Regions from separate parts of the Streptomyces sp. BBFR51 genome, predicted to be linked through region 3. Evidence: predicted binding sites of a transcription regulator. Region 3 holds the regulator's gene; each other region holds the start of a gene.
What was found. Region 3 encodes HrcA, which represses chaperone genes, less so after heat shock. Its sites were predicted from a motif close to TTNGCACTCNGNNNNNCNGAGTGCNAA; they were not measured.
Positions count from the first base shown of each region.

Region 1: groL (chaperonin GroEL) is a predicted target of HrcA. The motif match lies at 1,906-1,932, and genes of this name have one in related genera.
Region 2: groES (co-chaperone GroES) is a predicted target of HrcA. The motif match lies at 1,888-1,914, and genes of this name have one in related genera.

Region 1 covers NZ_CP172448.1:3,866,452-3,869,723, forward strand. Annotated here, with positions in the region: gene groL (chaperonin GroEL) at 115-1,743, opposite strand; gene ACGH7X_RS17510 (cold-shock protein) at 2,047-2,250, opposite strand; gene ACGH7X_RS17515 (MoaD/ThiS family protein) at 2,667-2,942, opposite strand; gene thrC (threonine synthase) at 2,939-3,272, opposite strand, start outside.
Region 2 covers NZ_CP172448.1:5,141,400-5,144,671, forward strand. Annotated here, with positions in the region: gene ACGH7X_RS23655 (polysaccharide deacetylase family protein) at 125-1,012, shown strand; gene ACGH7X_RS23660 (polysaccharide deacetylase family protein) at 1,009-1,740, shown strand; gene groES (co-chaperone GroES) at 2,061-2,369, shown strand; gene groL (chaperonin GroEL) at 2,489-3,272, shown strand, end outside.
Region 3 covers NZ_CP172448.1:2,869,899-2,873,170, forward strand. Annotated here, with positions in the region: gene dnaJ (molecular chaperone DnaJ) at 30-1,166, opposite strand; gene hrcA (heat-inducible transcriptional repressor HrcA) at 1,167-2,183, opposite strand; gene ACGH7X_RS13070 (MBL fold metallo-hydrolase) at 2,347-3,093, shown strand; gene ACGH7X_RS13075 (DUF3097 domain-containing protein) at 3,128-3,272, shown strand, end outside.

The sequences.
Region 1 (3,272 bases), 1.0 Mb from region 3:
GTTGCAGATCGGCCCGCCGCTTCTCGTCCGGAAACGCCCGAGGGCGGCACCCCCGCTTTCGGGGAGTGCCGCCCTCGGTCCGTGCAGGACGGTCGATCAACCGGAACCGGTCGATCAGAAGTCCATGTCACCGCCCGGCATGCCGCCCGGAGCACCGCCGCCGGCGGCGGCCTTCTCCGGCTTGTCGGCGATGACGGCCTCGGTGGTGAGGAACAGCGCGGCGATGGAGGCGGCGTTCTGCAGAGCAGAGCGGGTCACCTTCGCCGGGTCGATGATGCCTTCGGCGATCATGTCGACGTACTCACCGGACGCGGCGTTCAGGCCGTGACCGACGGTCAGGTTGCGGACCTTCTCCACAACCACGCCGCCCTCGAGACCACCGTTGACGGCGATCTGCTTCAGCGGGGCCTCCAGGGCGAGCTTCACGGCGTTGGCGCCGGTCGCCTCGTCACCCGACAGCTCCAGCTTCTCGAAGACCTGGGAGGCCTGGAGCAGGGCCACGCCACCACCGGCGACGATGCCCTCCTCGACGGCCGCCTTCGCGTTGCGAACGGCGTCCTCGATGCGGTGCTTGCGCTCCTTGAGCTCGACCTCGGTGGCGGCACCGGCCTTGATGACGGCCACGCCGCCGGCCAGCTTCGCCAGGCGCTCCTGGAGCTTCTCGCGGTCGTAGTCCGAGTCGCTGTTCTCGATCTCGGCGCGGATCTGGTTGACCCGGCCCTGGACCTGGTCGGCCGAGCCGGCGCCGTCCACGATCGTGGTCTCGTCCTTGGTGATGACGACCTTGCGCGCGCTGCCCAGCAGGTCCAGCGTGGCGTTCTCGAGCTTGAGGCCGACCTCCTCGGAGATGACCTCGCCGCCCGTGAGGATGGCGATGTCGCCGAGCATGGCCTTGCGGCGGTCGCCGAAGCCCGGGGCCTTGACGGCGACGGACTTGAAGGTGCCGCGGATCTTGTTGACGACCAGGGTCGACAGGGCCTCGCCCTCGACGTCCTCGGCGATGATCAGCAGCGGCTTGCCCGACTGCATGACCTTCTCCAGGAGCGGCAGCAGGTCCTTGACGTTGCCGATCTTGGAGTTGGCGATCAGGATGTACGGGTCGTCGAGCGACGCCTCCATACGCTCCATGTCGGTGGCGAAGTACGCCGAGATGTAGCCCTTGTCGAAGCGCATACCCTCGGTGAGCTCCAGCTCCAGACCGAAGGTCTGGGACTCCTCGACGGTGATGACGCCTTCCTTGCCGACCTTGTCCATGGCCTCGGCGATGAGCTCGCCGATCTGGGTGTCGGCGGCGGAGATGGAGGCCGTGGAGGCGATCTGCTCCTTGGTCTCGACGTCCTTCGCCTGCTCGAGCAGGGCGGCGGAGACGGCCTCGACGGCCTTCTCGATGCCGCGCTTCAGGGCCATCGGGTTGGCGCCGGCCGCGACGTTGCGCAGGCCTTCCTTGACGAGGGCCTGGGCGAGAACGGTCGCGGTGGTCGTACCGTCACCGGCGACGTCGTCCGTCTTCTTGGCGACTTCCTTGACCAGCTCGGCGCCGATCTTCTCGTACGGGTCCTCGAGCTCGATCTCCTTGGCGATGGAGACACCATCGTTGGTGATCGTGGGGGCGCCCCACTTCTTCTCGAGGACGACGTTGCGGCCCTTGGGGCCGAGCGTCACCTTGACGGCGTCCGCGAGCTGGTTCATGCCGCGCTCGAGGCCGCGCCGCGCCTCCTCGTCGAACGCGATGATCTTGGCCATGTGAAGTGGTCCCTCCAGGACTGGGGGTGATTCCTTCGGACCGCGCCCGCGCCCGCGACGGACGGCTCGCCTGCCGCGTGGTTCCTTCCCCACCCGGCCTGCGGGCCTCACCGACCCGGTCCTTCGTTGTCACTCTCACCTTCAGAGTGCTAATGCCAATGATTAGCACTCGGCATGGTCGAGTGCAAGCGCCTCTCGGGGATCGAGCCGCGCGGTCAGCCACCCGCGAACAGGCCGAAGGGCCCGTACCCAGCGGGTACGGGCCCTTCGGATGAAGACCGGGTGCTGTGGTGGCCGCGCGTCTCAGGCGCTGAGGCGAACCATGTCGGCCTGCGGGCCCTTCTGACCCTGCGAGATCTCGAACTCGACCCGCTGGCCTTCTTCGAGGGTGCGGTAGCCGTCCATCTGAATCGCGCTGTAGTGGACGAAAACATCCGCACCACCGTCGACCGCGATGAAGCCGTACCCCTTCTCCGCGTTGAACCACTTGACGGTGCCCTGAGCCATGCCTAACTCCCCTATTACTGGCCCTTGCACAGATCCGCACTTCGCGAACCCGGGTCAGACCTCACCCCCCACGACTGGGGGCGTGCGCCGGAACGCGTCGACCGCGGCTGAATGTATCTGTCCAACTGCCGTCTGCAACAGGTCAATCGGACGAGAAATCTGGACGTGCCCGGTCCGGAATGTGGCGAGAATTCGCCTGAATTCGGGTCAAGTTGGGTCACGCAAAGGGAACAAAAGCCGCGAAATACGCCCGCACTTTGGCTACTTCTTGTCGGGCGAGCGGCAGGAATCCAGGGTCCCCGACCTTGCGATCGGGAGCGCGTTCCCCAACTCTACCGTGCTCAACCACATGGAATTGCCCCCTCCGTTTCTCTTACGGAGAGGGCAATACGCGCTACGAGGCGTGTCGGCGGATGTCAGCCGCCGGCGACCGCGGGAATGATGGAGACGCCGGCGCCGTCCGGGGTCGCGGTCTGAAGGCCCTGCTCGAAGCGGACGTCGTCGTCGTTGACGTAGACGTTGACGAAACGGCGCAGCTTGCCCTGGTCGTCCAGGACGCGGGCGGCGATGCCGGCGTGGTTCTTCTCCAGGTCGGCGATGATCTCACCGAGATCGGCGCCCTCGGCGCTGACCTCTGCCTTGCCGCCGGTGTAGGTGCGCAGGATGGTCGGGATGCGAACGGTCACGCTCATGCGAGGCCAGCCTCTCGGAAGGAGTCCAGGTTCGGGCGGATGGTGGCGGTCAGGCCGGTGCCGGCCACCGCGTCGAGGGTCTTCAGTCCGTCGCCGGTGTTGAGGACGACGGTGGTGAGCGACGGGTCGAGTACGCCGTTGTCGATCAGCTTCTTCGCCACACCGACCGTCACGCCGCCCGCCGTCTCCGCGAAGATGCCCTCCGTGCGGGCGAGCAGCTTGATGGCGTCCACGACCTGCTCGTCGGTCACGTCCTCCACGGCACCGCCGGTGCGGCGGGCGATGTCGAGGACGTAGGGGCCGTCGGCCGGGTTGCCGATGGCCAGCGAC
Region 2 (3,272 bases), 2.3 Mb from region 3:
GCGGTGTCGGGCCCGGTTCTGCGGCGGGGGACTGCGAGGATCCCGCTCCATGCGAGCAGTCGTACAAAATGACAAAAGTCGGGCGTCAGGCATGTTTCGGGCGTCGTCCTCCCCCGGTCGCCGGATGCGCGGCGCCACCGTCACCGCGTCCGCCGCCCTCGCCCTCGCCGCCCTCGCCTCCGGTTGTGCGCAGGACGACGGCCACGGGGTGCGGGGCGCCGCCGGTCAGCAAGCCGCGCAGGCGCCCCCGGCCCGCGCGCTCGACGGCGCGGCCAAGGCGCGCGAGGCCCGGGCCGCCCTGGCCGCCGCCGCCAAGCGCTGGGACCTCAGGAAGGTCCCGCTGGCGGCCCCCGCGCCCCCCGCGAAGAAGCCGGAGATCAAGGCCCGCGAGGGCTTCGAGGTGGACGGTCAGGAGACGGAGAACCTCCCGCCCGTCTTCACCACCGTCCCCACCAAGGAGAAGATCGTCTTCCTCACCATCGACGACGGCGCCGAGAAGGACCCGGCGTTCCTGAAGATGATGAGCGAGCTGAAGATCCCGTACACGGTCTTCCTCACCGACGAGGAGATCAAGGACGACTACGGCTACTTCAAGAAGATGCAGGCCCGGGGCATCACCCTCAACAACCACACCCTGAGCCACCCCTACCTCCCCGCGCTCTCCTACGAGGAGCAGAAACGGGAGATCTGCGGCATGCAGGACGTGATGGAGAAGCACTACGGCAAGCGCCCCGCCCTCTTCCGCCCGCCCTTCGGCAACTACAACCACGACACCCTGCGCGCCGCGAAGTCCTGCGGCATCAAGTACGCCCCGATCTGGAGCGAGGAGGTGTACGTCGACCACTGGGAGTACCGCGAGTGGGACCAGGACCTGCACCCCGGCGACATCGTCCTCACCCACTTCCGGGGCAAGGGCGACTGGGACGGCACGATGACCGACATGGTCCGCCGCTTCCTGAACCGGATCACCGCCGACGGGTACGCGGTGGCCCGGCTGGAGGACTACCTGTGAGCCGAGGGCGGTTCCGGCCGGCCCTCGCCGTCCTCGCCGCCCTCCTGCTCGCCGGCTGCGCCCAGCTCGCCGCCCCCGCCGAACACACCGGGGCCACAAGACCCGCCCAGGGTGGAGCCCAGGACGGCGACCAGGGGCGGAACCTGCCGCCCGTCGTGGACCACGTCCGCACCACCGACCGGGTCGTCTTCCTCACCTACGACGACAGCGCCGAGCGCGACCCCCGCTTCACCGGCCTGATCCGCGAACGGCGGCTCCCGGTCACCCTGTTCCTCACCGACACCGTCGCGGGGCCGGCCTACGGCGACTTCGCCCGGCTGCGCTCGGTCGGCGCGAGCATGCAGAACCACACCCTCGACCACCGCTCCCTGCGCGGCCTGCCCTACGCAGGACAGCGGGCCGAGATCTGCGGCCAGCAGACCAAGCTCAAGTCCCGCTTCGGCGTCCGCCCCCACCTCTTCCGCCCGCCCCACGGCACGTACGACACCACGACCCTGCGCGCCGCCGCCGACTGCGGCATCACGGCCCTCGTCCTGTGGCGGGCCACCCTCGACGCCGACGGCGCCCTCGCCTGCACCCGCGGCGAGAACCGCCTCCACCCAGGCGACATCGTGGCCGTCGACCCGGACCACCCCACGGGCGCGGACCTGACCGCCCGCACGGAGCGTTTGCTGAAGACGATCGAGGAGCAGGGGCTCAGGGTGGGCAAGCTGGAAAACTACCTGTAATCACCAGCCCGTCCGGCGCTTGAGGACGAGGCCGTCCAGGCCGAAGCGGGGGCCTGGGGGCGGCAGCCCCCAGCGGGCCCGGCACCGACGCAGGGTGCCTCCACGCACCGGCGTTCACCCGAAAACCCCGGCGACGCGCCGCCGGCATTGGCACTCCGCTTGACCGAGTGCTAATCGCAGTCATAGTCTCGGCACTGGCACTCCCCACTGGAGAGTGCCAACTACGCGACGGGCAGGTCCGGCACCCGCGACGACGGATCCACCTGGTCGCCACCTCAGACAGTTAACCCCGTGAGATCTCCGAAGGGGGAGGTCGGATCGTGACGACCACCAGCTCCAAGGTTGCCATCAAGCCGCTCGAGGACCGCATCGTGGTCCAGCCGCTCGACGCCGAGCAGACCACGGCTTCGGGCCTGGTCATTCCGGACACCGCCAAGGAGAAGCCCCAGGAGGGCGTCGTCCTGGCCGTGGGCCCGGGCCGCTTCGAGGACGGCAACCGTCTTCCGCTCGACGTCAGCGTTGGCGACGTCGTGCTCTACAGCAAGTACGGCGGCACCGAGGTGAAGTACAACGGCGAGGAGTACCTCGTCCTCTCGGCCCGCGACGTGCTCGCGATCGTCGAGAAGTAATTCACCGAAGCACCTTGCTTTCCAGCTGCGCCCCTGGCTCCCGCGACCATAAAAAAGCCGGGTGTCGGGGGCGCAGTGCCGTATAACCCCAAGATTTCCGGAAGAGGGCTCACGCTCCCATGGCGAAGATCCTGAAGTTCGACGAGGACGCCCGTCGCGCCCTCGAGCGCGGCGTCAACAAGCTCGCCGACACCGTGAAGGTGACGATCGGCCCCAAGGGCCGCAACGTCGTCATCGACAAGAAGTTCGGCGCCCCCACCATCACCAACGACGGCGTCACCATCGCCCGCGAGGTCGAGGTCGAGGACCCGTACGAGAACCTCGGCGCCCAGCTGGTGAAGGAGGTGGCGACCAAGACCAACGACATCGCGGGTGACGGCACCACCACCGCCACCGTGCTGGCCCAGGCCCTGGTCCGCGAGGGTCTGAAGAACGTCGCCGCCGGCGCCTCCCCGGCGCTGCTCAAGAAGGGCATCGACGCGGCCGTGGCCGCCGTGTCCGAGGAGCTCCTCGCGACGGCCCGCCCGATCGACGAGAAGTCCGACATCGCCGCCGTCGCCGGTCTGTCCGCCCAGGACCAGCAGGTCGGCGAGCTGATCGCCGAGGCGATGGACAAGGTCGGCAAGGACGGTGTCATCACCGTCGAGGAGTCCAACACCTTCGGTCTGGAGCTGGACTTCACCGAGGGCATGGCCTTCGACAAGGGCTACCTGTCGCCGTACTTCGTGACGGACCAGGAGCGCATGGAGGCCGTCCTCGACGACCCGTACATCCTGATCAACCAGGGCAAGATCTCCTCCATCGCGGACCTGCTGCCGCTGCTGGAGAAGGTCATCCAGGCCAACGCCTCCAAGCCGCTGCTGATCATCGCCGAGGACCTGGAGGGCGAGGCGCTCTCCACCC
Region 3 (3,272 bases):
CCCGCCCGCAAGCCGGAGTGGCCGACCCGTCAACGCCCGTTGAACGCGTCCTTCAACCGGGAGAACAACCCCTGCTGCCCCGGCTGGAACTGTCCCGTCGGGCGTTCCTCGCCGCGGAGGGCGGCGAGTTCGCGCAGGAGGCGTTCCTGTTCGGGGTCGAGCTTGCTCGGGGTCATGACCTCGACGTGGACGATGAGGTCGCCCCGGCCGCCGCCGCGCAGGTGGGTGATACCCCGGCCGTGCTTCGGGATCGACTGGCCGGACTGGGTGCCCGGGCGGATGTCGACCTCCTCCATGCCGTCGAGGGTCTCCAGCGGCACCTTCGTGCCGAGGGCCGCCGCCGTCATCGGGATGGTGACCGTGCAGTGCAGGTCGTCGCCGCGGCGCTGGAACGTCGAGTGGGGCAGCTCGTGGATCTCGACGTACAGGTCGCCGGCGGGGCCGCCGCCGGGGCCGACCTCGCCCTCGCCCGCGAGCTGGATCCGGGTGCCGTTGTCGACGCCGGCCGGGATCTTCACGGTCAGGGTGCGCCGGGAGCGGACCCGGCCGTCGCCCGCGCACTCGGGGCACGGGGTCGGGACCACGGTGCCGAAGCCCTGGCACTGCGGGCAGGGGCGCGAGGTCATGACCTGGCCCAGGAAGGACCGGGTGACCTGCGAGACCTCACCGCGGCCGCGGCACATGTCGCAGGTCTGGGCCGACGTGCCGGGCGCCGCGCCCTCGCCGTTGCAGGTGTTGCAGACGACCGCGGTGTCGACCTGGATGTCCTTGGTCGTGCCGAACGCGGCCTCGTCCAGCTCCACCTCGATGCGGATCATCGCGTCCTGGCCACGGCGGGTGCGCGAGCGCGGCCCGCGCTGCGACGCCGTACCGAAGAACGCGTCCATGATGTCCGAGAAGTTCCCGAAGCCACCCGCGCCGAAGCCGCCCGCGCCACCGCCGGCGGCCTGCGAGAGCGGGTCGCCGCCGAGGTCGTAGACCTGCTTCTTCTGCGGGTCCGACAGCACCTCGTAGGCGGCGTTGATCTCCTTGAACCGCTCCTGGGTCTTCGGATCGGGGTTGACGTCCGGGTGCAGCTCGCGGGCGAGCCTCCGGAACGCCTTCTTGATCTCGTCCTGGGACGCGTCGCGGCGTACGCCGAGTACGGCGTAGTAGTCCGTGGCCACCTACGACTCCGCCAGGATCTGTCCGACGTACCGTGCCACTGCGCGTACCGCTCCCATCGTTCCCGGGTAGTCCATGCGGGTCGGTCCGACCACGCCGAGCTTGGCAACCGCCTCGCCGCCCGAACCGTAGCCGACCGACACGACGGACGTTGAGTTGAGTCCCTCGTGGGCGTTCTCGTGACCGATTCGGACGGTCACGCCCGGATCCTTCGCCTCGCCGAGCAGCTTGAGGAGCACCACCTGCTCCTCCAGCGCCTCGAGGACGGGTCGGATCACCAAGGGGAAGTCGTGCCCGAAGCGGGTCAGATTGGCGGTGCCGCCGATCATCAACCGCTCCTCGTTCTCCTCGACCAGCGTCTCCAGAAGGGTGGAGAGCACGGTGGAGACCGTACCGCGATCCTCGGCCTCGAAGGGCTCCGCCAGATCTTCCACCAAAGACGGCACATCCGAGAAACGGCGTCCCGCGACCCGGCTGTTGAGCCGCGCCCGCAGGTCGGCCAGCGACGCCTCGCCGAACGGCGCCGGGCAGTCGACCATCCGCTGCTCGACCCGGCCGGTGTCCGTGATCAGCACGAGCATGAGGCGCGCGGGCGCCAGCGAGAGCAGCTCCACGTGCCGCACGGTCGAGCGGGTCAGCGACGGATACTGCACGACGGCGACCTGCCGGGTCAGCTGCGCGAGCAGCCGCACCGTGCGGGCCACGACGTCGTCGAGGTCGACGGCGCCCTCCAGGAAGTTCTGGATGGCACGCCGCTCGGGCGCGGTCATCGGCTTGACGCCGGCCAGCTTGTCGACGAAGAGCCGGTAGCCCTTGTCGGTCGGGATGCGCCCGGCGCTGGTGTGCGGCTGGGCGATGAACCCCTCGTCCTCCAGGGCCGCCATGTCATTGCGCACGGTGGCCGGGGAGACGCCGAGGTTGTGCCGCTCGGTGAGGGCCTTGGAGCCGACGGGCTCCTCGGTGCCGACGTAGTCCTGGACGATGGCGCGCAGCACCTGGAGCCTGCGTTCACTGAGCATTCGCGCGCACCTCCAGCATGTCGTCCGCCCGTTTACTGCCTGTCTGCTACTGCCTGGCCGCCTTGGCACTCACGGCTCGCGAGTGCCAGACTTCCCCGGCCCAGTGTACGGCCGTGGGGTACGCCCCCGGCAAGGGCGTGGCCATGCCGTTAGCGTCGGCGTCGTGACGGTGACTTGGGAAGACCTGGGATGGGAGCGGTTGGCCGCCGGGGTGGGGCGGTGCCGGCTGCCGGGGTGGGACTGCACGGCCGGGCTGGTCGTCGGTGAGGACGCCGCGCTGATGGTCGACGCGGGGTCGAGCCTCGACGAGGGCGCCCGGTTGCGCGCGGGGGCGCAGGAGCTGGCCGGTCGCCGTGTGACACATCTCGCGCTGACCCACCCGCATTTCGACCACGTCTTCGGCGCCGCGGCGTTCCCGGGTGCCCGCGTGTACGGCGCGGCGGGCGTGGACGCGCTGTTCGCGCCGGGCGGACAGGGGCGGGAGGCGCTGCGCTCGGACGCGGTGGCTGAGGGGCTGGACGCGTGGCGGGCGCGGGAGGCGGTGGACGCGCTCGTCACCGTCCGGCACGAGGTGCACCGCGCGTGCACGCTCGACCTGGGTGGCGGCCGCCGGGTCCGGCTCGCCGACGTGGGCCCCGGGCACACCGGGCACGACCTCGCGGTGCTGGTGCCGGTGCTGGTGCCGGGCGCCCCGGCCGTCGTGTTCTGCGGCGACCTGGTCGAGGAGTCCGGTGAGCCGCAGGCGGGGCCCGACGCGGTGCCGTCGCGCTGGCCCGCCGCGCTGGACCGGCTGCTCGAACTGGGCGGTGACGACGCGCTGTACGTCCCCGGTCACGGAGCGGTGGTGGACGCGGCGTTCGTCCGGGCCCAACGGGACGCGCTGGCCGCCCGGTTCGGCGTGTCGCGCTGATCATGGGGCGCGTGTTCCTCGTATCGTCGTCAGAATGCGCCAGTACTCCGCCGACCTGACCCCTCCGTGGAAGAAGCCGCAGCAGCCGGTACCCGAGGTCCCGGCCGACCCGGGCCTGGTGGTCGAGGAGCCCGGCACCGGGTTCTGCGGCGCGGTGATCGGCTGCGAGGCGGGCACGG